DNA from 4 places in the Exiguobacterium sp. R-17 genome. Region 2 is predicted to be linked to each of the others. Evidence: riboswitches for the same ligand, from Rfam matches in the RefSeq annotation. Region 2 holds a riboswitch; each other region holds the start of a gene.

Region 1 (5,728 bases), 950 kb from region 2:
GCGGTCGTGTGAGACGGCGATCAATGTACCAGAAAAATTCTCGAGTGCTTCTTCAAGCGTCTCTCTTGATTCAATATCTAGATGATTCGTCGGCTCATCGAGAATCAAAACGTTGATCGACGAATGAACGAGTACGGCAAGCTGCAATCGAACACGTTCTCCTCCGCTTAGTGACAAAATAGACCGAAAGACAGTCGGTCCGAAAAACAGGAACCGGGCAAGAATATGGCGGGCTTCCGCTTCTGGAACGGCAATGCGGTCTCTAAACCAGTCGATTAAGCGAGCATCCTCCTCGAAATGAGCATGTTGGGACAAGTAACCGATCCGGTTCGATGGTCCACGCGTGAGCGTGCCTGCGTCTGGTGACAATTCATCAAGCAACAGTGCGAGCAACGTCGATTTCCCGCTCCCATTCGTTCCGACGATTGCAACCCGATCTTGAGCCATGATTTCGAACGAGACAACATCGAAAATGCGACGGGAATCGTAAGCGAAAGAGAGCTCTTCAGCGCGAAAGACGACTTGACTCGTATGATCGGTAGAAGAAAAAGAGACATCAGCGGTTTTGGCTTCGAGTTGCGGTCGTTTGATCCGTTCGATTCGCTCGAGTGCCCGCTCCATCGATTTTGCTTTACGGAATAATTTCTCACTCGGTGGAGATGCTTCGTTTGCCCACTGCCGTAGTCGACGAATCGCTTCCTTCATCTTCTTGATTTTTTTCTGTTGCTCCTGATAGGCGTGGAACTGTTCCATCAAGCGACGTTCTCGTTCGACGACGAACGCACTGTAGTTCCCTAGGTAGGAGGTCAGTTCACCATCTTCGAGCTCGACGATCGAGGTGACGACGGCGTCTAAGAAGACCCGGTCGTGAGAGACGAGCAGGATAGTTCCAGTGTAGTCCCGTAAGAATTGTTCTAACCATTCAACGGCAGCTAAATCAAGATGGTTCGTCGGCTCATCAAGGATCAGGAGGTGTGGTTCCATCAGCAACATGCGACCGAGGCAAATCTTCGTTTGCTCACCGCCGCTCAACTGATGGAAAGGGCGAGTGAGTAACGGACGTAAATGTAATCCGTTCACCATGCGCTCGATCTTCGAGTCGAGTAGATAGCCATCTTTTTGTTCGAATGCATTTATCGCTTCCGCATATCGAACGAGTAGTGCATCCAGATCATCTGGCGCTGTCGCCATCAAAAGCTCCAACTGTTGCATCCGAGAACGGATTGCGAGGATCTCTTCAAACGCCGTCCAAAGGACGTCGAGTCCGGTCATTGTCTCGGCATAAGTGGGAAGTTGTTCCAAGTAGCCAATCGTCAAACCGTTCTTTTGATAGATGACGCCACCGTCCGGTTGGTCAAGGCGAGCAAGTAAGCGGAGTAATGTCGTTTTACCACTTCCGTTTCGTCCAATCAGACCGACACGATCGTGTTCGTTTAAGAAGAGGGAAACGTCCGTTAAGATCGTTTCGCCTCCGAATTGTTTTGTCAGATGTTGAATGTCGCAAATCATCATAATGAGTTGATCCTTTCGCGCGCATTAAAAAAAGGAGAGCGCAAATAGCACTCTCCCTAGTGTGTGAAAGATGCGCTTTGCTGTATTTTTCAATCATGAAGTTCTAAAAAGGGCAGACGGGTGCCTTAGAACGCCATTCCATGAAAAATCGCGCGCAACCGATACAATTGTTCCATTAACCAATGTTTGCACGCGGCAAAGTCCATCATTTCACACCACCTTTCGTTTCAGATACAATCAGTTTACCATTATCTTGTTAATTGCGGAAGTCTGAATTATTTGAACACACCAGCAATCGAGCTGAAGAAGTCACTCAGACCATCAAATAATTTAGCGAAGAATCCTTTTGTCTCCTCGGACGTTGCAAACGAATGGATGTCTTGACCAGCATTTTTCAGTCCACTCTCGATTTGCCCCCAGTTGATGTTCGCTTGCTCCATTTGATTGAATAGATTCGTCAACCGATCCATCTGTGCGTCAGACAGTTGGATGTTGTTGTTTTGAATGACTTGGACGATCAGGTTTTCGATCTCAACTTTTGTTTCCGGTTTTTGATTCGCGATTTCGGCCTTGATCTCATTCATCAAATCAGCGACTTTATCTGTCCCGACTGTCTTCCCGACGTCTGATGTGACCGATAATTCTTGCTGTGCTAAATCTTTCCGTTCGTCACTCAGCTTGATTCCGGTCTCAGCCGAAGTTTGATCATAGGCTTTCATGATTCCTGTCAGTGCCGATGTTCCAGTCACTTTATAAGGAGAAGTGATCGTGATGTCGGCATCTTTGACACCTGCCGTGACGAGAGCGTTCAAGTACATATCCTTCGTCACCCACGTGATGTTTTCCGTCGCAACGGAAAGTCCGTCCCCTTTTTCCGTCAATTCGATCTTAGCGGATGAATACATGTTGCCGCCCTTTTGTGACTGGGGAATGTTTTTCCCGAGGTATTTTTCTTCGTCTGCAGAGGTTGCGATGATCGGTGTGATACCTTCTGGTGCATTGAGACGTGAAAGTACCCAAGCCTTATCTTTTGCGCCGAGTGACTCCCCGAGAGTGACGATCGTTTTATCAACGACTTGCTCGGCGGATGCGGCTGTCGGAAGTAATAAAGCAGAAGCGATAACGGCTGACGCCATGATTTTTGTTGGTGTATGCATAATGAAATCCTCCAATTGTAAGTAACAGAATGAATTATAGTATCAGGTACTAAAATTAGTGTACGAGAACGAAAGAAGTTCGGAATCGGTCTGTAGATGGAGACGATATCCGCCTTCTGACACTCCATAGTATAGCGAAAAGAGGACAACTTGACTTCCATTTTCAGCATACTATAGTGGATTTGAATCGAATAATGACCACTAGGGGAGTCGGTTGACCGACTGAGACGAACGAAGACGTTCGGACCCTTTGAACCTGATTAAGTTCGTACTTACGGAGGGAAGTGGCGTCAAGTCTTGTTCTTCTTGCGCCATGCCCGTGTGTTTCGGGGTGGTGTTTTTTCGTTTCATAAAAACGAGGAGGATGAGATCATGACATTCACACAAGAAATCAAACAAGCAGCACAAGCGTATTGGGACAGTAGTTTTACGCACCCATTCGTTCAAGGAATCGGCGAGGGAACGTTACCGCTCTCGAAATTTCGACATTATGTCATGCAGGATGCGTATTACTTAAAACACTTTGCGAAGATTCAAGCGAAGGCAGCGTCAAAAGCAGATGACTTTGCGACGATCGCGACACTTGCCGAGCACGCGACTTCGACATATGGGGCAGAACTGAGCTTGCATCAATCATTTTTCGAGCCGCTCGGTATCACAGAAGCAGACCTTGAAGCATTTGAACCGGCACCAACGGCATATGCTTACGTCTCACACATGCATCATGCGAGTGAAGGGACGCTTGGTGAGACGATTGCTGCCATCTTGCCATGTTACTGGTTGTATTATGAAGTTGGACAACAATTATTGACGTGTACACCGGATGAAAAAATCTATCAGCAATGGATCGACACATATAGTTCGGAATGGTTCGAAAAGGTCGTCTTTGAACAGATTGCACGGCTTGATACGTTGGCGGAACAAGCAAGCCCGACTGAACGAGAGCGGATGAAACGGCATTTCGTGACGAGCTGTTATTATGAGTTGCTGTTTTGGCATATGGGATGGACGGAAGAAACGTTTACGTCGATTTACGAGACGATTCCAGCACGGACGGTATCTTCCTAAAGAGTTGAATGGTAGAATTAGGTATAACATTTAGCGGAAGTAGGGGTAGAAATGGAAATCATCGTGATCATACTCGCGATCAGCGCCGCGTATGCCGTGCAACGAATGCTGGGTAAAGTCAAAGTAAGATTTATTGGATATATCATTCCAACGTTAATCGTGTTGTCCGGTATATCCGCTACGACTCGAAACTTCAAGGTAGCATATAGCATGGGGAGCTACATTTCTGCTGTTCTTGTCATTGTCGTCTATGCATTACTGACCTATTGGTTATACCGCGTCTACCATCGTGCGAAAGAAGAAGCGGATTATCCGTATCAATCGTTAAAAGACCGAGGCATCCTTTAAAGGAGTCTCGGTCTTTTGTGTATCATGTTCTCATTTTTTCCAATTTTTAAAGCCGTCACCAAATTCGAGATGCAGTTGATCGGTAAAGATACCGTTCTGAAAGACTGGTACATCAACAGGTAGAGTGCCTTGGGGCTTAAACGTTCCGAAAATCGCTCGGATACCGGCAGGGAGGTTCGGTCCCGCTGATTTCAGATTGCCTGCTTCGGAGTCCGGTCCGTTCGGATCCCCTTTAAAACCATAGACGAGGACGTGTGCCGGTGCGTCCGGTTGAACGGCGACATCGTATGGATTGCGGAGGCTAAGCAAGACGGATGGTATATCTGTTTGTTTCGCATACCGGAAGATTGAAGCCGGAATCGCTTGCTCTGGTGCAGTAGGCAGTAGTTTGGCACTCGTATTGACGTTTGAACCGACGATGATGTAATCTGCTGCATCGAGTTGTGCCCGTAGTGTCGGGTTTTGGTCGAGCGGTAGCGTAGTAGCCGAGTAATTCGCTGTCGTTACGTGCCAGTTCCGGTTCTTAGGCAGGGAAGCAATCGTCTTTTTCATGCTGTCCGTTTGATCCGTCGCAGGGGCGATCACAAGAACGTTTGCATTCTTTTTCGGCTTGAAGGGTAACGTCCGCTGATCATTTTTCACGAGTGTGACCGCGGCTTCCGTCATCGCGCGTTCTTTTGCTTTATGTTCGGGACTACCGACGATTTGGTTCGCTTGCGCGAGTTTATCTGCTAAGGATGTCGTATCCGTCGTGCCATTCCATATTCCGCGTTCTGCCTTCAGCGTCAGGATCCGCTCGACCGATTGATCGATCCGTTCCTCTGACAGACGTCCGTCTTTGACTGCTGCAATCACGTCCTTAAAAATCTGGTCGAGTTTTGTGACATCCTGCTCGGAACGAAGAATCGTCGGCATGAGCGCGATGTCGACACCGGCGTCAAATGTTTTCAGAACGGCTTCTGATTCCGTAAAATTGTCGGCGATCGCCTGCATATTCAAAGCATCCGTGATGACGATGCCATCGTAGCCGAGTTTTTCGCGCAGTACGCCCGTGATGACGTCATCCGACAATGTCGCAGGTAAAGGGAAAGTGCCGTTTTTTGACGTGACGACTTCAGACTCGATTTGCGGCATTCCGATGTGTCCTGTCATGATCATATCGATGTCTTCGGCGATGGCTCGCTTGAACGGGACGAGCTCGACTTGTTCCAGCTCCTCCAGGGACCGGTCGACAACCGGCAAGCCATAATGGGAATCGGTCGCGGTATCGCCGTGACCCGGGAAGTGTTTCGCGGTCGCTGCGACGCCTTCAGTTTGAATACCCTTCATCAAAGCGGAACCGAGCGTTCCGACGAGCTCCGGGTCACTTGAGAACGAGCGAACACCGATGACGGGATTTCCAGGGTTACTGTTGACGTCAAGAACCGGACCGAAGTTGACATTGATGCCAAGCGCATGCAGTTCGGAACCGATGATATGACCGGCATCATTGGCATACGCGCTACTACGGGTCGCACCTAACGCCATATTGCCGGGTAAGTTCGTTCCTGTTCCGAGCCGAGTGACGATGCCACCTTCTTGGTCGATCGTGACAAAGAGCGGAATATCGTTGCTGTCATCTTGTTTGACGACTTCTTGCAGAT
Region 2 (5,728 bases):
TTACTCTTTACGATGATGTTTGCAATGTTATCGCTTCTGACAGCATTTTTCGCAGAGGATACCGTCTTCATCTGGCTCTTGTCTTTAGCTGGACTCGGCGCTCAAGTCGGTTGGATTTCAATTTCCGCTTCGCAACTTGCGTTCCGCCGTCAGTTCATCCGAAACGGACATGATCTATCCGAACTAAAGTTCAAGACGCCATTCTATCCAGTATTACCGTTGATATCGTTGACACTTAATGTCGTCGTCCTCGTCAGTCTTGCGTTTCAAGCGGATCAACGGATTGCTTTATACATCGGTGTTCCTTTCTTCCTTGTCATGTGGGGAAGTTATCATCTCTTCGTCAAAGGAAAACATCTATCCGCTCAAAGCGACATCCGTGTCGCCCCTTCTCAACTCGAAGAATAATTTCATCTAAAAAGAGGCCGCGGAGTCATCCACGGCCTCTTTTTGTATGATTGTTCTATTCCTTAAGCGTCCGCATCATCAATAGTTCTCCTTGATGGAGCTCTACTGTCGCTTCTGACGTACTCCATTCATTACTGACGGTCAAGGAACCTCCGACCGGTACTGGATGTGTATCAAGTGGATATTTGACTCCGGATAAGCTTAAAGTCGATGGTACGAGTGGAATGAACGAAAGATAATGATAGCTTTCGGCTTCGACTGCATACGTTCCCTCAGCCAAGTATCGTACCTCTTCTCGTTTCGTCACGAGTCGTGCCTCTGGGTATCGCTTCAATAGATATACATTTTGGACGGTCATGTCGAGCCGCCCACCTGTCGCCCCGATAATGAAGGTATCCTCAAACTGTTTCTTCTCTGAAACTGTACGAAGTGCCAGTTCGAGATCCGTTTCATCTTTCTCGGCCGGATGAACGATTGCCCCTTCAGGTACATAACCAAGCGAATCAAAATCACCAATCGTCAGGTCGCATGTCAGCCCAAACAATTCAATCGTCTGAACACCACCGTCGACACCGACGATAAAGTCACCTGGCTGACAAAACGTCCGTAAATCCGGCACTTCTTCTTGAGGACCGGCGCACACGAGAATCGTCCGCATCTCAGACGCCTCGTGCTGAATAACGTAGTAAACGTGGCGCAGTTGTAAAGAGGAGACCCGCGACGACACCGCATAAAACATAAGATGGTACCATGTATGTCGCGTTATAAACTAATGAATATGGCACGACTGGACCTTCTGCATATTTCGCGAAGAACACGATTCCGCTGATGACATGACAGATATAACGGAGTCCTGCGCCTAATAACGTCGCCAGGAGAACGAACGCCATCAAGCTTTTCTTTTGTCCATTGCGTGCGGCTAGTCTGACTTGACGCGCGAACAGACCACTTAATCCGACGACACCATACGCAATCGTATAGTCAAGCATCGGTTGAACGATCGTCAAGACTTGTGGAGCGAACATCAATTGAATCGTACCGACAAGCGCTCCCGTGACGACCCCTCCGACGACCCCGTGGCGAAATGCCATGACGAAGATCGGTAACATCGCTAAGCTGATCGAGCCACCTTGTGGCATTTTGAATGGAATCAGTAAATCAAAGACGACTCCGAGACTGGCGAAGATGGCAATTTCCATCATCATTTGTAACCGTTTCATGCTATTTTCCTCCTTCATTGTACGAGAGGACGCAAAAAGGCAGTACGACGAACGCCGTACTGCCTGCGTGCGCCACATCCCTACGTCCGTTTGAACGGAACAGGTTCGAAGGGTTAAAGTCTAAAAGACTCCTCTCAGCCGCTTTTCAAGCGACACCCCTTGCGGTCATCATATTTCGTTTTCTCGTTCTTATTATACGGCAGCCCCTTGACGAATGCTAGTGATCGCTTCCGCATAATCTGGTGCATTGTAGATTGCTGATCCCGCGACAAGAACGTTCGCACCGTTTTCGATACAAAGTTTTGCTGTTGCCGGGTTGACGCCACCATCAATCTCGATTTCAAATGTCAGATCACGATCTGCTTTCATTTGTGCAAGTGATGCGAGTTTTGGCATGACACTCTCGATGAAGGCTTGTCCACCAAAGCCCGGATTGACCGTCATCAATAAGACCATATCGACATCCTCAAGGACGTGTTCAATCGTTGATAATGGCGTGTGAGGATTCAAGACGACCCCTGCTTTTGCACCAGCTAGCTTGATTTGTTGTAAAACACGATGGACGTGGTTCGTCGCTTCGACGTGGAACGTCACGATATCTGCCCCTGCCTTAACGAAATCTTCAACGAAACGTTCTGGCTGGTCAATCATTAAATGGACATCAAGGACCATATCCGTCTTTTGACGTAAACTGCTGAGCACAGGTAGTCCAAACGAGATATTCGGTACGAACTGACCATCCATGACATCGAAATGGATATAGTCCGCGCCTGCTGCCTCGACTGCTTTGACATCACGCTCAAGATTCGCAAAATCTGCTGATAAGATAGATGGTGCAATTTTAATCATCTTCAATACCTCCGGGCTCGATTCTTGATTTCGTCTATAAACATACCATAGTTCTCATAACGAGAGGACATGATTTCTTGTGCTTCGACGGCTTCCTTGACGGCACATCCGGGTTCATTCAAGTGCAAACATCCTCGATACTTACATTCGTCCTGTACAGCCACGAATTCAGGAAAACTCCACCGTACATCCTCGATTTCCATATCATACGGAAAATCAAGGTTCGAGAAACCTGGTGTATCAGCAATCAAGCCTTCGGCAAGTGGCATCAACGTGACGTGACGTGTCGTATGCCGTCCACGTCCGAGTGATTTCGAAATCGCACTCGTCTCTAAGTCGAGTGTTGGTTCAAGTGCGTTCAAGAGCGAACTTTTCCCAACACCGGATTGTCCGGCAAGAACGCTCGTTTTCCCGGCCAGTAACGGACGGACTTGTTCAACACCTGTCAATGTCTCACTTGATGTCTCGATGACCGTATAACCAATCTTCCGGTAAGCGGCAATTGCCTCTCTAACTGCAGGACCTTTGACATCATCAAGCAAGTCCATCTTCGTTAACAGGATGACGGGTTGGATTTCCTTCGCTTCGATCAAGACGAGGAAACGATCGAGCAAGTGCGCTGAAAAATCAGGTTCTGCAGCCGAGACGACAAGCAACGCTTGATCGATATTCGCGACAGGCGGGCGTACTAAAAAGTTGTCCCGCTCCTTCACTTCGAGAATATACCCGGTCTCACTTTCGATATGAAGAACGACTTCGTCTCCAACGACTGGACTGATGCCGCGTTTTCGGAAATTCCCTCTTGCCCGTGAACGGACCTCTCCTTCTGGTGTCATGACATCATAAAAGCCACCCTGCAGGCGTATGATCGTTCCTTCTCGATTCTCTTCGATGCGTTGTTCCGTCATCCTATGCACTCCTTTTTCATCACATTCACTGTGCGTCTTTTGCTTGATTGTACGTGATGGTTTTTGAACGATACACCGTATCGTCTTTATAAATCGTAATCTTGCCTTCTTCTCCCGGATCAATCGTCACCGGCACGTCGAATGTCTCATCTTGGTCAATTGATTCCTCGATGACGGTCCGCTTCCCTTTCGCATCTTCCGTCTCAATCCGGATGACTTGTTTCGGTGGTTCCTCGTCCTCGTTCTCGCTGACCGCGTCATAGACGACCTTTTCAGGGAACGTCGCTGTCAACGTTTTTTCTTCCTCACCTTTTGAGATGAAGACCGTCACGGAGTCGTTCGGTTCGACTTGAGTCCCTGCTTGTGGGAATTGACGGATAACTTGATCGAGTTTCACGTCGCTAGAAAATTCTTGCTCGAACGTTCCATCGAGCCCTTTTTCGTCCAGGTAGGCTTTTGCTTCGTCACTCGATAAGTTCGTCAAATCCTTCAACTCGAAAGAAGATGTTCCTTCCGAGACGGTGATCGTAATCGTTTGTTCTTTCGCGATGACCTCCGTACCAGCCGAGATCGATTGCCGGATCACATTACCTCGCTCGATTTCATCCGACTTTTCACGTTCGACCTCGACTTTAGCAAATCCAGCTTCTTTTAACGTCGCAATTGCTTCTTTTTCAACATCATCCGTTACATCTGGCACTTCGACCGGAGCACTGCCGGTTGAGACGACCAAATTGACTGTTGAGCCCTTTTTCACCTGCGCGTTTTCACGCGGTGTCTGACTGATCACGTCTCCTTCATCGACCGTATCACTGTTTCGTTCTGTCGTCTCGACAACAAATCCAAGTTTCTCAAGCTTCGTTTCCGCTTCATCTCCATCCGTTTTGACGACGGACGGTACCGTAACGGTAGGATCCGGCCACATCGCAAACGTCGTAGCCGCTCCACCGAGTAATACAAGTAATAATAGGATGACCCACCAGCGTTTTTTCTTTTTCTTTTCTGACGGTTTCGGTTGAACGGTCGTGACGACAGGTGTGTCCGGTTCCGCTTTTGATTCTTCTGGCACTTGTACAGGTGATAAGACCATCGTCTTTTCCATCTCATCCTCTTCTGCACCTCGGATGCCTTCACTTGCTCGTTCGTCAGACAACGCCGTCACCATATCTGCCTTAAAGGCTGCGACGGACTGCTGACGGTCATGCGGTGCTTTTGCGAGCGCCTGCATGATACAGTTCTCAAGCGCTTGTGGCACTTTCGGATTCAAGACGGATGGACGACGCGGTGTATCTTGCAGATGCTTCAAAGCGATCGCAACCGGTGAATCACCTTCAAACGGGACTTGTCCTGTCACAAGTTCGTATAAGACAGCACCAAGCGAATAGATATCCGACTTCTCATCGGCAAATTTACCTTTTGCTTGTTCTGGCGAGAAGTAATGGACAGACCCAAGGACCGACATCGTATGCGTCAGAGTCGCATTCGACATCGCCACAGCGATTCCGAAATCCGTTACTTTGACGGTACCATCCTCTCGAATCAACATGTTTTGCGGTTTGATATCGCGATGGATGATTCGGTGTGCATGGGCATGATCGATCGCATCACAAATTTGAGCGATGATATCGACGGCCTGCGGCACAGGTAATGCTTGATTTTCACAAAATGTCTTTAATGTCATACCATCGATATACTCCATGACGATGTAATAGATGGCATCTTCTTCGCCTACATCATAGACGGCAACGATGTTTGGATGATTCAAGCTGGTAGCAGCATGCGCTTCACGTTCGAATCGACGAATGAACTGTTCGTCATGCGAAAATTCAGTCCGTAAAATCTTAATGGCAACATGACGCTTTAAAATCTCATCATAGGCTTGATAGACATTCGCCATCCCGCCACTTCCAACTAGCCGTTCTATGCGGTAGCGGTCATTTAATCGATCTCCGTATCGCATATTCAGACCCTCTTTCTTTCTTTGAACCGGATGGCGGCAATCGTAATATTATCCGCGCCTCCTCGAGCATTCGCTTCTTTCACCAATTGTCCGACGATCTCATCAAGCGGATCATCCCGTAAGATGATTTGTTCAATGACATCATCTGGCACTTCATCGGTCAACCCGTCGCTACACACAAGGACGAGGTCATAGTCTGGAGCATCTCTTACTTGAATGTCGACTTCGACCGTTTCGTTCGAGCCGACCGATCGTGTGATGACATTTTTACGTGGATGATTTTCGACTTCCTCGTCCGAAAGCTCTCCCATTTGTCGTAACATGTTGACGTAAGAATGATCATCCGTCAATTGTTTTAACGCCGTACCTTCAAGAGCATAGAC
Region 3 (5,728 bases), 720 kb from region 2:
GTATAATGCAGCAAGGACGATTGCTTGCACGACGAAGACGAACCGTAAGCGACCCATCGGATTTTTACTGGCAATCTTGCCGGCAAGGATGTTACTGAAGATCGAGACGACACCGTAAGCGAGCAGGATCGGACTAATCCACGTCTTCGCGATGCCGAGTTCCGTTTGTAGAATCGGCACGAGATACGTATAGACGACGTAGGTTGCCCCGAATCCAAATGAAGGAATAAAAAAGGCGATTAGGATCCGTGGATTAGCGAGCAATCCAAGCTGCTCCTTAATTGAACCGGAGCCCGTCGATTGCTGGACGGGAACGATCTTCCACACAGCGAGAAACTCAATCATTCCCATGACTGTCGTCAGCCAGAACGTGGCTGCGAAGCCAGCGTGTTGACCGATGAACGTACCGATCGGAACACCGAGGACGTTCGCAAGTGTAAAACCCCCGAAAATGAATGAGACGGCGACACCGCGCTTCGCGACAGGCACGCCATCGCTTGCGACGACCATTGCGAGCGAGATCAAGACACCGGTCAGGATGGCAGTCAGGATGCGGGTGGCGAGCAATACTTCGTAACTTGGAGCAAAACTACTGGCAAGGTTCAGTAAGACCCAAACGAGTAACAGACGTAGAATCAGGCGACGCCGTTCCAAGTGACCGGTCAGCGACATGACAATCGGTGTACCAATCGCAAAGGAGATGGCAAATGCCGAGACGAGCGTACCGGCTGTTGCGATCGTGATATCAAGGGCTGAGGAGATTTCAGCGAGGATCCCGACGATGACGAATTCGCTTGTTCCGAGAACGAACGTCAGGAGCGACAACGTGGCGATCAACAGCCAATCGCGTCGACTTAAACGAGTAGTAGGTGACATGGATGATTCCTCAATTCTGGCGCTTGCGCGCGAAACTATGAGTAACAGGATAGCATGAAACGATTTCGTCGGGTATCGCAAAGCGAGAATTCGGGAAAAGAACCATTATTCGAAATAGCGTGAGAATTTCCAGGCTTGCTGTTTTTTGCGTATACTACAGATGAAGACTACTGACAAAGGAGTGGAAACGATGCAAGCGACAGTGACATGGAACAAACAGATGGGGTTTAGTGGACAGACGGAATCAGGGCATCATCTTGCGATGGATGCAGCACCGGAGAACGGTGGCGAAAATCAAGCACCACGACCGACTGAACTGCTGCTACATGCCGTTGCCGGCTGTACTGGAATCGACATCGTCTCGATTTTAGAGAAGATGCGCTTGACGATTACTCATTTCGAAATGGATATCGAAGGGGAACGGGCAGAGGATCATCCGCGGCGTTTTACGTCAATCTCGATTCATTACCGGCTTGAAGGTGATCTCCCGGAAGATAAGGTCCGTCGCGCCATCTCGTTATCAAAGGATAAATATTGTTCGGTCTCGCAATCCTTGAACGCTGAGATTTCCGTCTATTATTCCATCAATGGTGTCCGGAGCGAGGATCCTTTGTGAAGAAAGTAGCACTGATCGGTTGCCTGTTGCTTGCAGGGTGTGCGCAGGAGACGACGGAACCAACGAAACCATCACAACCAGCAACGAAGCAACCGACGGAGGCGAAGAAACCAAAGCCTGAGCCGACAAAGGAAGCACAACAACAAGCACGATTAAAGCAACAACTTGAAGCGATGTCGACGTCAGAAAAAATCGATCAACTGCTCTATATCGGAGTTGCCGGCACGGAACTTTCAGCAGCTGACCGGAAATTGTTGCAGACGCATGCGATCGGTGGGGTCTTACTGCTTGGTGGGAATATTACGTCAGAAGATCAACTCTTGACGTTCACGCGTGCCATTCAAGAAACGAACCAAAAACCGTATGTTTTCGTCGGTGTTGATGAAGAGGGCGGACGGGTCAGCCGGGTACCGGATCAACGATTACGTCTCCCGACGAGTCAACGGATGGCGCAAGGTGCAGATGCTGCAAAAATGGAAGATGTCGGACGTACGCTCGGTCACCTGTCACGATTTTATGGGTTCAACATGGACTTCGCACCGGTCCTTGACGTCAATAGCAATCCGAACAATCCAATCATCGGCGACCGTGCGTTAAGTGCTGATCCAAAGACCGTCGCGACTCTCGGTACGGCTCTGATGCACGGGATGCAAGAGACGGGAACGATTCCGGTCGTCAAACATTTTCCCGGTCACGGCAATACGAGTGTCGATTCCCATGTCGGGTTGCCGAAAGTGACAGCATCAAAGGAAGAACTGAAGCGAACGGAACTGTTACCGTTCCAAGAAGCGATTCAAGAGGGCGCCGAGATGGTGATGGTCGCCCATATTCTCTATCCCGTGTATGACGATCAAAATCCATCTTCGCTCTCGAAGCCGATCTTGACTGACCTCTTGCGTCAACAACTCGGATTCAAGGGCGTCATCATCACGGATGACCTTGTCATGGGGGCAATCACGAAACGATATGGTCTCGCGGAAGCGGCACGCCAGGCACTTGTCAACGGAGCTGATATGGCGATGTTTTCGGAAGCAGGTGCCTATCCGAAGGTCCACACCAAAGTGATGCAAGCCGTTAAAGAAAAAACGTTGTCGTCAGAGATGCTCGATGCTAAAGTGATGCGGATCCTGAAGCTGAAGCAGACCTATGCCGACAGCCAGAAGCAACAGCGACCGACGAAATCGGAGCTTATTCAGCAAGTGGAAGCGCTCAACTAGGACTAGCGAAGCAAAGCGACTCATGCTAAACTAATGGGGCAAGCCAATTAAACACGAAAAGACACTAGGGGAGTCTCGCAGCAGACTGAGACGGAAGTATCCGGACCCTTTGAACCTGATCTAGTTCGTACTAGCGGAGGGAAGTGGCTCGAAACCTTAGATATCCTTAGCGCTTCAGCGCATTTTCGGACCACTCCCTTCAACATCGGGAGTGGTCCTTTTTTCGTATCGAAAGGAAGAACATGATGCGTCTACATCTGATTTCGACGGGATCCATCAATCCACGTGATGGAGTGGAAACCTTTCAATCGCTTCAACCATATACGGATCAGCTTCATCTTCGAGAACCGAATTTGTCGGCAGCAGAATTGCTAGAACTGATTGACGCGCTCCTTGCGAAAGGGTATTCGCCTAATCAATTAACCGTTCATGATCGGGTCGACGTCGCCCATGTCGCTGGTATCGGTGTGCAGTTGACGCGACGATCCTTACGCGTCGGCGATGTAAGGCGTCACTTTCCGAATCTCATCATCGGGAAATCCGTCCACTCTCTGGCAGAAGCACTTGCAGCGGAAGCGGAAGGAGCCGACCGACTGCTGTACGGTCATATTTATCCGACAGCGTCGAAACCAAACGTGCCACCGCGAGGGATCGATGCCTTGAAGCAAGTTGTCACTTTCACGACGAAACCAGTCATCGCAATCGGCGGGATCACTCCTGATCGCATTCCTGAAATCGCAGCGACCGGTGCAAGCGGAATCGCCGTCTTATCCGGTATTCTCGGTCAAGCGGACCCGCATGCTGCCATTCAGCGTTATCAGGGGGTACGGGTATGACGGATCACATCATCATCGGTGGTGGAGTCATCGGTTTGACGCTTGCTTACAGTCTCGCTTGTCAGAACGAATCCGTTCTTGTCCTTGATCGCGGAACATGCGGACAAGGGACGAGTCGGGCGGCTGCCGGGATGCTTGCGACGGACATCGAGCTGAGAGAAGAATTGCATACGCTTGCCGCGCGAAGTCGCCGTCTGTATCCGTTACTTGCGCGACGCCTCACGCGCGAGACCGGGATCGATTGTGGCTACCGGGAACAACCATTTTTATTGAAACGAAATGGGCAAGAATACTTATTTCCATCGGTCGGTCAAATCGATCCGCGACGACTAACGACTGCATTGATGCATGTCTTACGAAATCGTGGGGTACCAATCGAAGAACAGGTGGACGTCACGCGAATCGAGGAGAGTGATGATTTCATTAGGGTTGAGTCGAACACGGGAACGTGGACGGGACGAACGGTGACGGTTGCTGCCGGACGCGGGTCCCAAGCCTTGCTCGATACAGCTGGTATTTCGATTGCGACGCACGGTGTCAAAGGGGAATGTCTGGCAGTCCGTCTCGCAGGTCAGCCATTACGCTCGATCCTGTTTGATGACGCCGTCTACCTCGTACCGAAAGCGGACGGACGGATATTGATCGGTGCGACCGAACTACCGCACGACGAGACGATCGGTGTTAGTGTCGCAGGAGTCACGTCACTGCTTCAAGCAGCAGAGCGTCTCTATCCACCGATCCGTGATGCTGTCATCGAAGAAGTCTGGTCAGGCGTACGACCACAAACAGAGTTCGGCTTGCCATATATCGGAGTCGCAGATTCATCCCGTCGGATCTTTATAGGGACGGGGCATCATCGGCATGGCATATTACTCGCACCGGCGACAGCGGAAGTCTTGGCAAACACATTACGGTTGACCCTAAAGGAGGAAGTTCGATGAACATTACGATTAACGGCAACGACCACACCATTGAACAGATTGAGACGATTGAGGACATGCTCACGCAACTTGGCTTAGGGGAAAAACTTGTCATCGTCGAACAGAACCGACAGATCATCGACCGCGGAGCTTACAATCAAACGGTCGTTCGGAACAATGACACATTCGAAATCGTTCATTTCGTAGGAGGAGGATAAACATGCTACAAATTGGAGAAAAGACATTCGAATCACGGTTATTACTCGGAACGGGGAAATATACGGATGCTACGGTGCAGCAAGAGGCAATTGATGCGTCCGCTTCACAAATCTTGACGTTCGCCGTCCGGCGGCTCGATCTCTTTGACAAACAACAACCGAATTTCTTGGAGTCGCTTGATTTAACAAAGTATGATTTACTACCGAATACGGCTGGTGCGAAGACAGCGGAAGAAGCGGTTCGGCTAGCAAAACTTGCGCAGGCATCCGGTATGTGCGACATGGTCAAGGTCGAAGTGATTGGGTGCGACAAGACATTACTACCTGACCCAATCGAGACGTTACGGGCTTCTGAAGAGTTACTTAAAGAAGGGTTCGTCGTCTTACCGTATACATCGGACGACGTCGTCCTTGCACGACGACTCGAGGAACTCGGCTGTCATGCCATCATGCCGGCAGCGTCACCGATCGGTTCCGGGCAAGGCATCCTCAATCCGCTCCACCTAAAGTTCATCATCGAGCAGACGACGGTGCCTGTCATCGTCGACGCTGGAATCGGTTCTCCAACTGACGTCGCCTATGCAATGGAACTGGGAGCGGATGGTGTCTTATTGAACTCCGCTGTCGCCCATGCCCAGGATCCGGTCAAGATGGCGCACGCGATGCGACTAGCCGTCGAAGCAGGGCGCTTCGGCTACGAAGCGGGAAGAATCGAGAAGAAACAGTATGCAGTCGCGAGTAGTCCAACGAGTGGATTGATTCGATGACACGTTATTCACGTCAAACTCGATTTCAACCGATTGGAGAAGCAGGACAAGCACGCTTCGCAACAGCAAAGGTACTGATCATTGGGATGGGGGCACTCGGCACGGCATCGGCAGAACAACTCGTTCGCGCTGGTGTCGGCGTCGTCCGAATCGTCGACCGCGATTATGTCGAGTGGAGTAATCTACAACGGCAACAACTCTATACGGAGGATGATGCACGGCACAGCGTACCGAAGGCGATTGCTGCAAAAGCGCGACTTGAAGCGATTAATTCGACG
Region 4 (5,728 bases), 1.4 Mb from region 2:
GGGAATTCAACTGGTCCACACTTACACTTTGAAATCCACGTCGGTGGATACAGCTATAGTGCAACTGGTCCAGCTAGCTCAGTGAACCCAATGACGATGTTTTAAACAGTAAAGAATCGTTGCTTATGCAGCGGTTCTTTTTTTGCGATTTTCAAAAAATAAATGATTATATTACAAAAAAACGTTTTCATTTGAAATGTAAATGAAATTTTTTTGAAACGATTAGGGTGCTATAATCTATTTCAGATATGAGAGAAACTTGAATACTATAATAAAATATGAAAAACATAAGTGAGGAAAACGATATATGCTAAAAAAACTAATTTCTACCATTGTTTTAGGAGCATTACTTATAACAGGAACACAACCAATTGCAGCAGCAACGATCAAAGAAAAAAAGGCTGAAAATGCCGCAGAACAACGTAAATTAGAAAAAGCAATTAAAAAACAAGAGTCGAAAATTTCGAAAGAACAACGTCAAATCAATCGAATCGATGCAGCGATCAACGAAAAGATTTTTCAGATTTCCGAAAAAAATAAACAAATCGAGAAATTGAATTTGCGAATCGATGAATTAAAAGCAGACATCGTTCGCTACGAAGAGATGTTGAAAAAACAAGAAGAACTACTCGGTGATCGTCTACGTGTCTTCCAAGAAAACGATGGAAACTCAATCAAATGGGAAGAAGTCATTTTTGGATCGAAGGATTTAGGTGATTTATTTAGTCGTGTCATGGCAGGGAAAAAAATCGCGGAGCAAGATGATAAAATGATTTCGGATTACATCGCAACCCAACAAAAGCTAGCGGAAGCAAAACAAGCGCTCGTTGAAAAAAAGGCGGAGCAGGTTGAAGAGAAGAAAACATTAATCGAACAAAAAAAAGCGTTGAAAGTTCAAATGAAAGAACGCAGTGCTACGCTTAAAAAATTACGAAAAGGTAAGACGAAGTTTACGACAGAACTTCTAGACGCGAAAGAACTACAAGCCACACTTGAAGCTCAAGAACGTGCGATTGCGGCAGCGAAGGCAGCAGCTAAAGTAGCGGCTGAAAGAGCAGCAGCCGAGAAAGCAGCAGCTGAAAAAGCCGCTAAAGCGAATGCTCAAGCAGCAAAACAAGCAGGTAAGAGTTCAGAATCACCTACTTCAGTTGCCCCACCCGTTGTTTCGAGCGGTGGGAAATTCGTTCGTCCATCTTCTGGTGGCGTATCACAAGGGTTTGGACCAGCAAGCGGTGCGAACGGCTATACGTTCCATAATGGTGTCGATTTCAGTGGTTCGGTCGGCTCACCAATCGTCGCAGCAGCAGCTGGAACGGTCATTACAGCTTCAGGTGGTGGGCCTTATGGAAATCACGTCATGATTTCTCACTTCCTTGACGGGAAAGTCTATACGACAGTCTACGCTCATATGAGTTCATTATCTGTTCATGCAGGACAAACAGTTTCTCAAGGTCAGCAAGTTGGAACACTTGGTAGTACTGGGAATTCAACAGGACCACACTTGCATTTCGAACTACATGTCGGAGGCTATCAGTACAGTGCCTCTTCTCCTCTGAATGCAGTTAATCCATTAGCATACCTATAATTCAAAACGAGCTTCGGCTCGTTTTTTTCTTGCCGCTATGCTACAGTTAAGGCGAAATGAATACTTGAGCAACTAGGGGAGCTGGAGGAATCCGGCTGAGAGGAAAACCAATCTGTTTTCGACCCTATTACCTGAACTGGATAATACCAGCGTAGGAAAGTTGAGCCGAACGGATACCGAAATGGTTGGATAACGATTTCGTATAGCGTCGACTGCTTTTTTACAGCGGTCGACGCTTTTTTTGTCGGTAACAACTCCCTTACATTGCTCGATGGAAAGGTGAGAAAAATATGAAACATGTATTGACGATTGCGGGATCTGACTCCGGTGGTGGAGCTGGAATTCAGGCAGATTTAAAGACATTTTCGGCATTGGGCGTTTATGGGATGAGTGTTTTGACGGCGGTAACGGCTCAAAATACACTGGGCGTTCAAGCAGTAGAAGAGTTATCATCGGAAATCGTTGATGCCCAATTAGCTTCAATCTTTTCAGATATTCGTGTGGATGCTATCAAAATCGGTATGGTCTCGAATGCACAAACGATTCACGTCATTGCAACACATCTTCGCAAACAGACAGTTCCGATCATACTAGACCCTGTCATGGTCGCAAAAGGCGGGCATGCCCTATTGCGGACGGAGGCAGAGGAAGCACTAATCGCGGAGTTACTGCCACTTGCGACACTCGTCACACCAAATTTACCGGAAGCAGAGCGCTTAACAGGGCAGTCAGTTACTAATCTAGAGGAGATGCGACTGGCGATGCATCAGTTGGCTATGAAGACTGGAGCCGTCTTGCTAAAAGGTGGACATCTACCGGGAGCTGCCACGGATTTATTATGGGACGGGCAAGAGGAATACCGTTTCACATCAGATCGGTTAGATAATCAACATACTCATGGAACAGGCTGTACCTTATCTGCAGCGATTGCGGCACGGATGGCACTTGGAGAAGCTTTACCGGACAGTGTACGTCAGGCCAAGAAGTATGTTACAGAGGCGATTCGTCATGGATTTGCTCTCGGACAAGGGATTGGACCGACACATCATTTTCATTCACTTTGGAGGGATACACATGTTTACGACCATTCTTAAACACAAACCACTCATTCATCATTTGACGAACACAGTCACGATCAATGATTGCGCCAATGTCACACTCGCCGTTGGCGCATCTCCAGTCATGGCGGAGGATATTCGCGAAGTGGAAGAGATGGTTCGACTTGCGCAAGCTCTTGTCTTGAACATTGGAACAATTGATGCAGACATGCAAGCAGCTCAACGACTCGCCGCAAGCGAAGCGAGACGCTTGAACGTTCCGATCATCCTTGATCCAGTTGGAGCGGGAGCTACATCATTGCGTACGTCCTTTTCAAAAGAATTGAGTAGACTCGGATGTACGGTCGTTAAAGGAAATGCTTCAGAAATCAAGACATTGCTTGGGGAGAATGGACGAACAAAAGGAGTCGATGCTGCTAGTGATGAGATCATGGATCGAGAAATCATTCGTGCATTCGCTCGTAAACAAAAGTCCGTCATTGTCGTCACAGGTCCAATCGACTACATCACGGACGGCATGCGCGAAGTGGAACTACAAGTAGGTACGCCGCGTCTCGGAGACGTCACAGGTACGGGGTGTATGACAGCTTCTTTGATTGCGAGTTTTCTTGGTGCAGGATATTCTGCGTTTGAGGCAGCAGTCCACGGAACATTTATCATGGGAAAAGCAGGAGAACAGGCAGCATCAGAAAAAGGTCTAGGTAATTTCAAACGAGAGTTGTTCAATGCAATCAGTCTGATGACGGAGCAAGATTTGATGGAGGTGGTAGAACATGTCAATTGATTATTCCATTTATGCGGTGACAGATCGTCGATATCATCCGGGAGTTGCAATCGAAACGGTCGTTGAAGAAGCGATTTTAGGTGGTGCAACGATTATACAATTACGGGAAAAAACAGCGCAGGGAAAGGAATTCTTCGAACAGGCAGTCCGGTTAAAGAGATTGACGGATCGTCATGATGTTCCTTTGATTATCAATGACCGAATTGATATTGCGTTACTTGTCGGAGCTGGTTTGCATATCGGACAAGAAGATATTCCTCTAACCGCAGCGCGACGTCTCTTACCGAACACTGTGATTGGCGTATCGGTAGCAACCGTCGCGCAAGCGATTGAAGCAGAACGAGATGGAGCATCTTATTTAGGTGTAGGTTCTCTATTTGCGACGTCATCGAAAGCAGACGCCGACTCGATGTCACACACGATGCTTCAAGCGATTCGCGAAGCCGTGCGCTTACCTTTAATCGGCATTGGTGGAATTACGGCAACGAATGTCGCTTCTCTTCCTATCCCATTAGAAGGATATGCGGTCATCTCGGAAATTTTTGCTAAAGAAGATCGACGACGTGCTGCACAACATATGACAGATGCTGTATGGGAATGGCATCAATCTCTTCAGAACAGGGTATAATCCGTTCAGAGGTGATTGTATTGAAATGGCAGACGATCCGTTTTCGGGGCTATTGGATCCGGTATCGATTGGAACCACAAATCATTCGCGTGGATAATCGGGGGATCTACCATTTGGGGAAAATTTTATTTCCGCGTCCTAATCGTGTATCTTATGAAATGGCTCTCTTGCTGAAGGAAAAGTATGAAAGACGCTACAAACGTCCGTTGTATATCAAGACAAGTTCGATCGCTACAGAAATTTGGGGACACACCCACTTAGACATCTATTATCGAATACTGCTTCGTCTCCCGATTCCTTCTCGATTACGTAAGCGTTATAGGAATCGATTGGAGAGTACGAAGATCATCGATATCGGTGTACGTGCGGTCGATCAAAATCGAATCGTTTGGGATATCGGTGATTACGTAGGGGGATGGTTGGTATTTTGGCTCATTCGTAGGCGGATGCGCTGAACTTGCAAATGTCCTGTTTCTCATGGTGCAATATAGAAATAGAAACGAGGTGACGGACATGGACATTCCCCGTTGTGAAACGATTGCTATTGATGAACAGCGTGCGTCTGAGATTGGACAAGTCGTTGATACGATTCCGACGCTTGAAATCGGAAAATTATTTAAGATCCTTTCAGATGCGACACGACTACGAATCGTTTATGCGTTGACGATCGAAGAGGAATTGTGCGTTTGTGACGTCTCTGCTTCTGTCGACTGCTCGATTGCGACAGCATCTCATCATCTTCGCTCCCTGTTGAAACAAGGGCTCGTCAAGTTTCGTAAAGATGGAAAAGTCGTGTATTATTCTTTAGATGACCATCATGTGTCGTCGCTTGTTCATATGGCGATGGAGCATGTACAAGAGGGAAAAGCAGTATCTGAATAATTTTTAGAGTAAACGAAAAGCGCAGCTTTGGCTGCGCTTTTCGTTTACTCTAAGGACGATTCGTCTGACTTGTTAGGTGCGAACCGGTGGGAAAAAAAGATCGTCGCACTAATTAATAAAAAGGACAGAATAGAGAGACTGAGACACATCCATTTATATGTAGCGACTAAAGTATCTGATTGTTGTAATTTTGCTTGAAGTGTCTTATACAAATCATCTTTCACACGAGATAAGTCCTCGAGAATCGTTTGTGTCGTTTGCGTCGTTTGTTTGGCAAGGCGCTTTGCTGCCGTTGGACTCTGACGCTCATAGACGACGAATACTCGTTCAATCTCGGACTCCCAGACATTATTGCGACGTAATAAATCCTTGATTGCTCCTGGCGTGGTCGACGATTGATTTAGACTGTTTCGTAAATCATGAATTTTAGAAGTAGAAAAGTAATACTGTTCGAGATAACGACTATCTTCATACAATAAAAGACCACGCACCGCATTGGCACGATCTCGGTTATGTTCAACCAACTGGTCCACTTGATTGATTAACGGTATGTCATGATCCTTTATTTGCTCTGTTATCGTTGCAATCGTCCGATAACCGGATAGGGCGTAAATGATTGGGATAGAAGCGAATAAACTGATCAAAAGGATCAGCAGAATACGCTGACGCCAAAGTGAGTGCATGCAATCATTCCTTTAAATAAATAGACATGTCATAAGCTTAACTACTATCGCAAAAAAAGTGAAGCCTGTCCATTTTTTGAATAGGGAGAAGAAAGTAAAAAAATCAGT

What was found. A riboswitch is a leader RNA that binds a small molecule or an ion and turns the genes downstream of it on or off. The one in region 2 is predicted to bind thiamine pyrophosphate.
Region 1: another riboswitch for thiamine pyrophosphate. It lies ahead of tenA (thiaminase II); the one in region 2 lies ahead of thiT (energy-coupled thiamine transporter ThiT).
Region 3: another riboswitch for thiamine pyrophosphate. It lies ahead of ACN9MT_RS06080 (thiamine phosphate synthase); the one in region 2 lies ahead of thiT (energy-coupled thiamine transporter ThiT).
Region 4: another riboswitch for thiamine pyrophosphate. It lies ahead of thiD (bifunctional hydroxymethylpyrimidine kinase/phosphomethylpyrimidine kinase); the one in region 2 lies ahead of thiT (energy-coupled thiamine transporter ThiT).

What each region holds. Positions count from the first base shown of each region.
Region 1 covers NZ_CP184372.1:945,869-951,596, forward strand. The annotation lists gene abc-f (ribosomal protection-like ABC-F family protein) at 1-1,512, opposite strand, end outside; gene ACN9MT_RS04895 (DUF1002 domain-containing protein) at 1,788-2,669, opposite strand; TPP riboswitch at 2,863-2,969, shown strand; gene tenA (thiaminase II) at 3,042-3,737, shown strand; gene ACN9MT_RS04905 (hypothetical protein) at 3,789-4,085, shown strand; gene ACN9MT_RS04910 (glycoside hydrolase family 3 N-terminal domain-containing protein) at 4,116-5,728, opposite strand, start outside.
Region 2 covers NZ_CP184372.1:1,899,646-1,905,373, forward strand. The annotation lists gene ACN9MT_RS10195 (amino acid permease) at 1-408, shown strand, start outside; gene ACN9MT_RS10200 (thiamine diphosphokinase) at 464-1,066, opposite strand; gene thiT (energy-coupled thiamine transporter ThiT) at 1,068-1,628, opposite strand; TPP riboswitch at 1,689-1,798, opposite strand; gene rpe (ribulose-phosphate 3-epimerase) at 1,821-2,477, opposite strand; gene rsgA (ribosome small subunit-dependent GTPase A) at 2,480-3,385, opposite strand; gene pknB (Stk1 family PASTA domain-containing Ser/Thr kinase) at 3,411-5,345, opposite strand; gene ACN9MT_RS10225 (Stp1/IreP family PP2C-type Ser/Thr phosphatase) at 5,348-5,728, opposite strand, start outside.
Region 3 covers NZ_CP184372.1:1,174,864-1,180,591, forward strand. The annotation lists gene ACN9MT_RS06065 (MFS transporter) at 1-876, opposite strand, end outside; gene ACN9MT_RS06070 (OsmC family protein) at 1,067-1,492, shown strand; gene nagZ (beta-N-acetylhexosaminidase) at 1,489-2,709, shown strand; TPP riboswitch at 2,766-2,868, shown strand; gene ACN9MT_RS06080 (thiamine phosphate synthase) at 2,955-3,545, shown strand; gene ACN9MT_RS06085 (FAD-dependent oxidoreductase) at 3,542-4,486, shown strand; gene thiS (sulfur carrier protein ThiS) at 4,483-4,683, shown strand; gene ACN9MT_RS06095 (thiazole synthase) at 4,686-5,450, shown strand; gene ACN9MT_RS06100 (ThiF family adenylyltransferase) at 5,447-5,728, shown strand, end outside.
Region 4 covers NZ_CP184372.1:542,631-548,358, forward strand. The annotation lists gene ACN9MT_RS02845 (murein hydrolase activator EnvC family protein) at 1-105, shown strand, start outside; gene ACN9MT_RS02850 (murein hydrolase activator EnvC family protein) at 308-1,585, shown strand; TPP riboswitch at 1,650-1,760, shown strand; gene thiD (bifunctional hydroxymethylpyrimidine kinase/phosphomethylpyrimidine kinase) at 1,876-2,679, shown strand; gene thiM (hydroxyethylthiazole kinase) at 2,660-3,427, shown strand; gene thiE (thiamine phosphate synthase) at 3,417-4,055, shown strand; gene ACN9MT_RS02870 (hypothetical protein) at 4,169-4,510, shown strand; gene ACN9MT_RS02875 (ArsR/SmtB family transcription factor) at 4,569-4,937, shown strand; gene ACN9MT_RS02880 (CHASE3 domain-containing protein) at 4,982-5,620, opposite strand.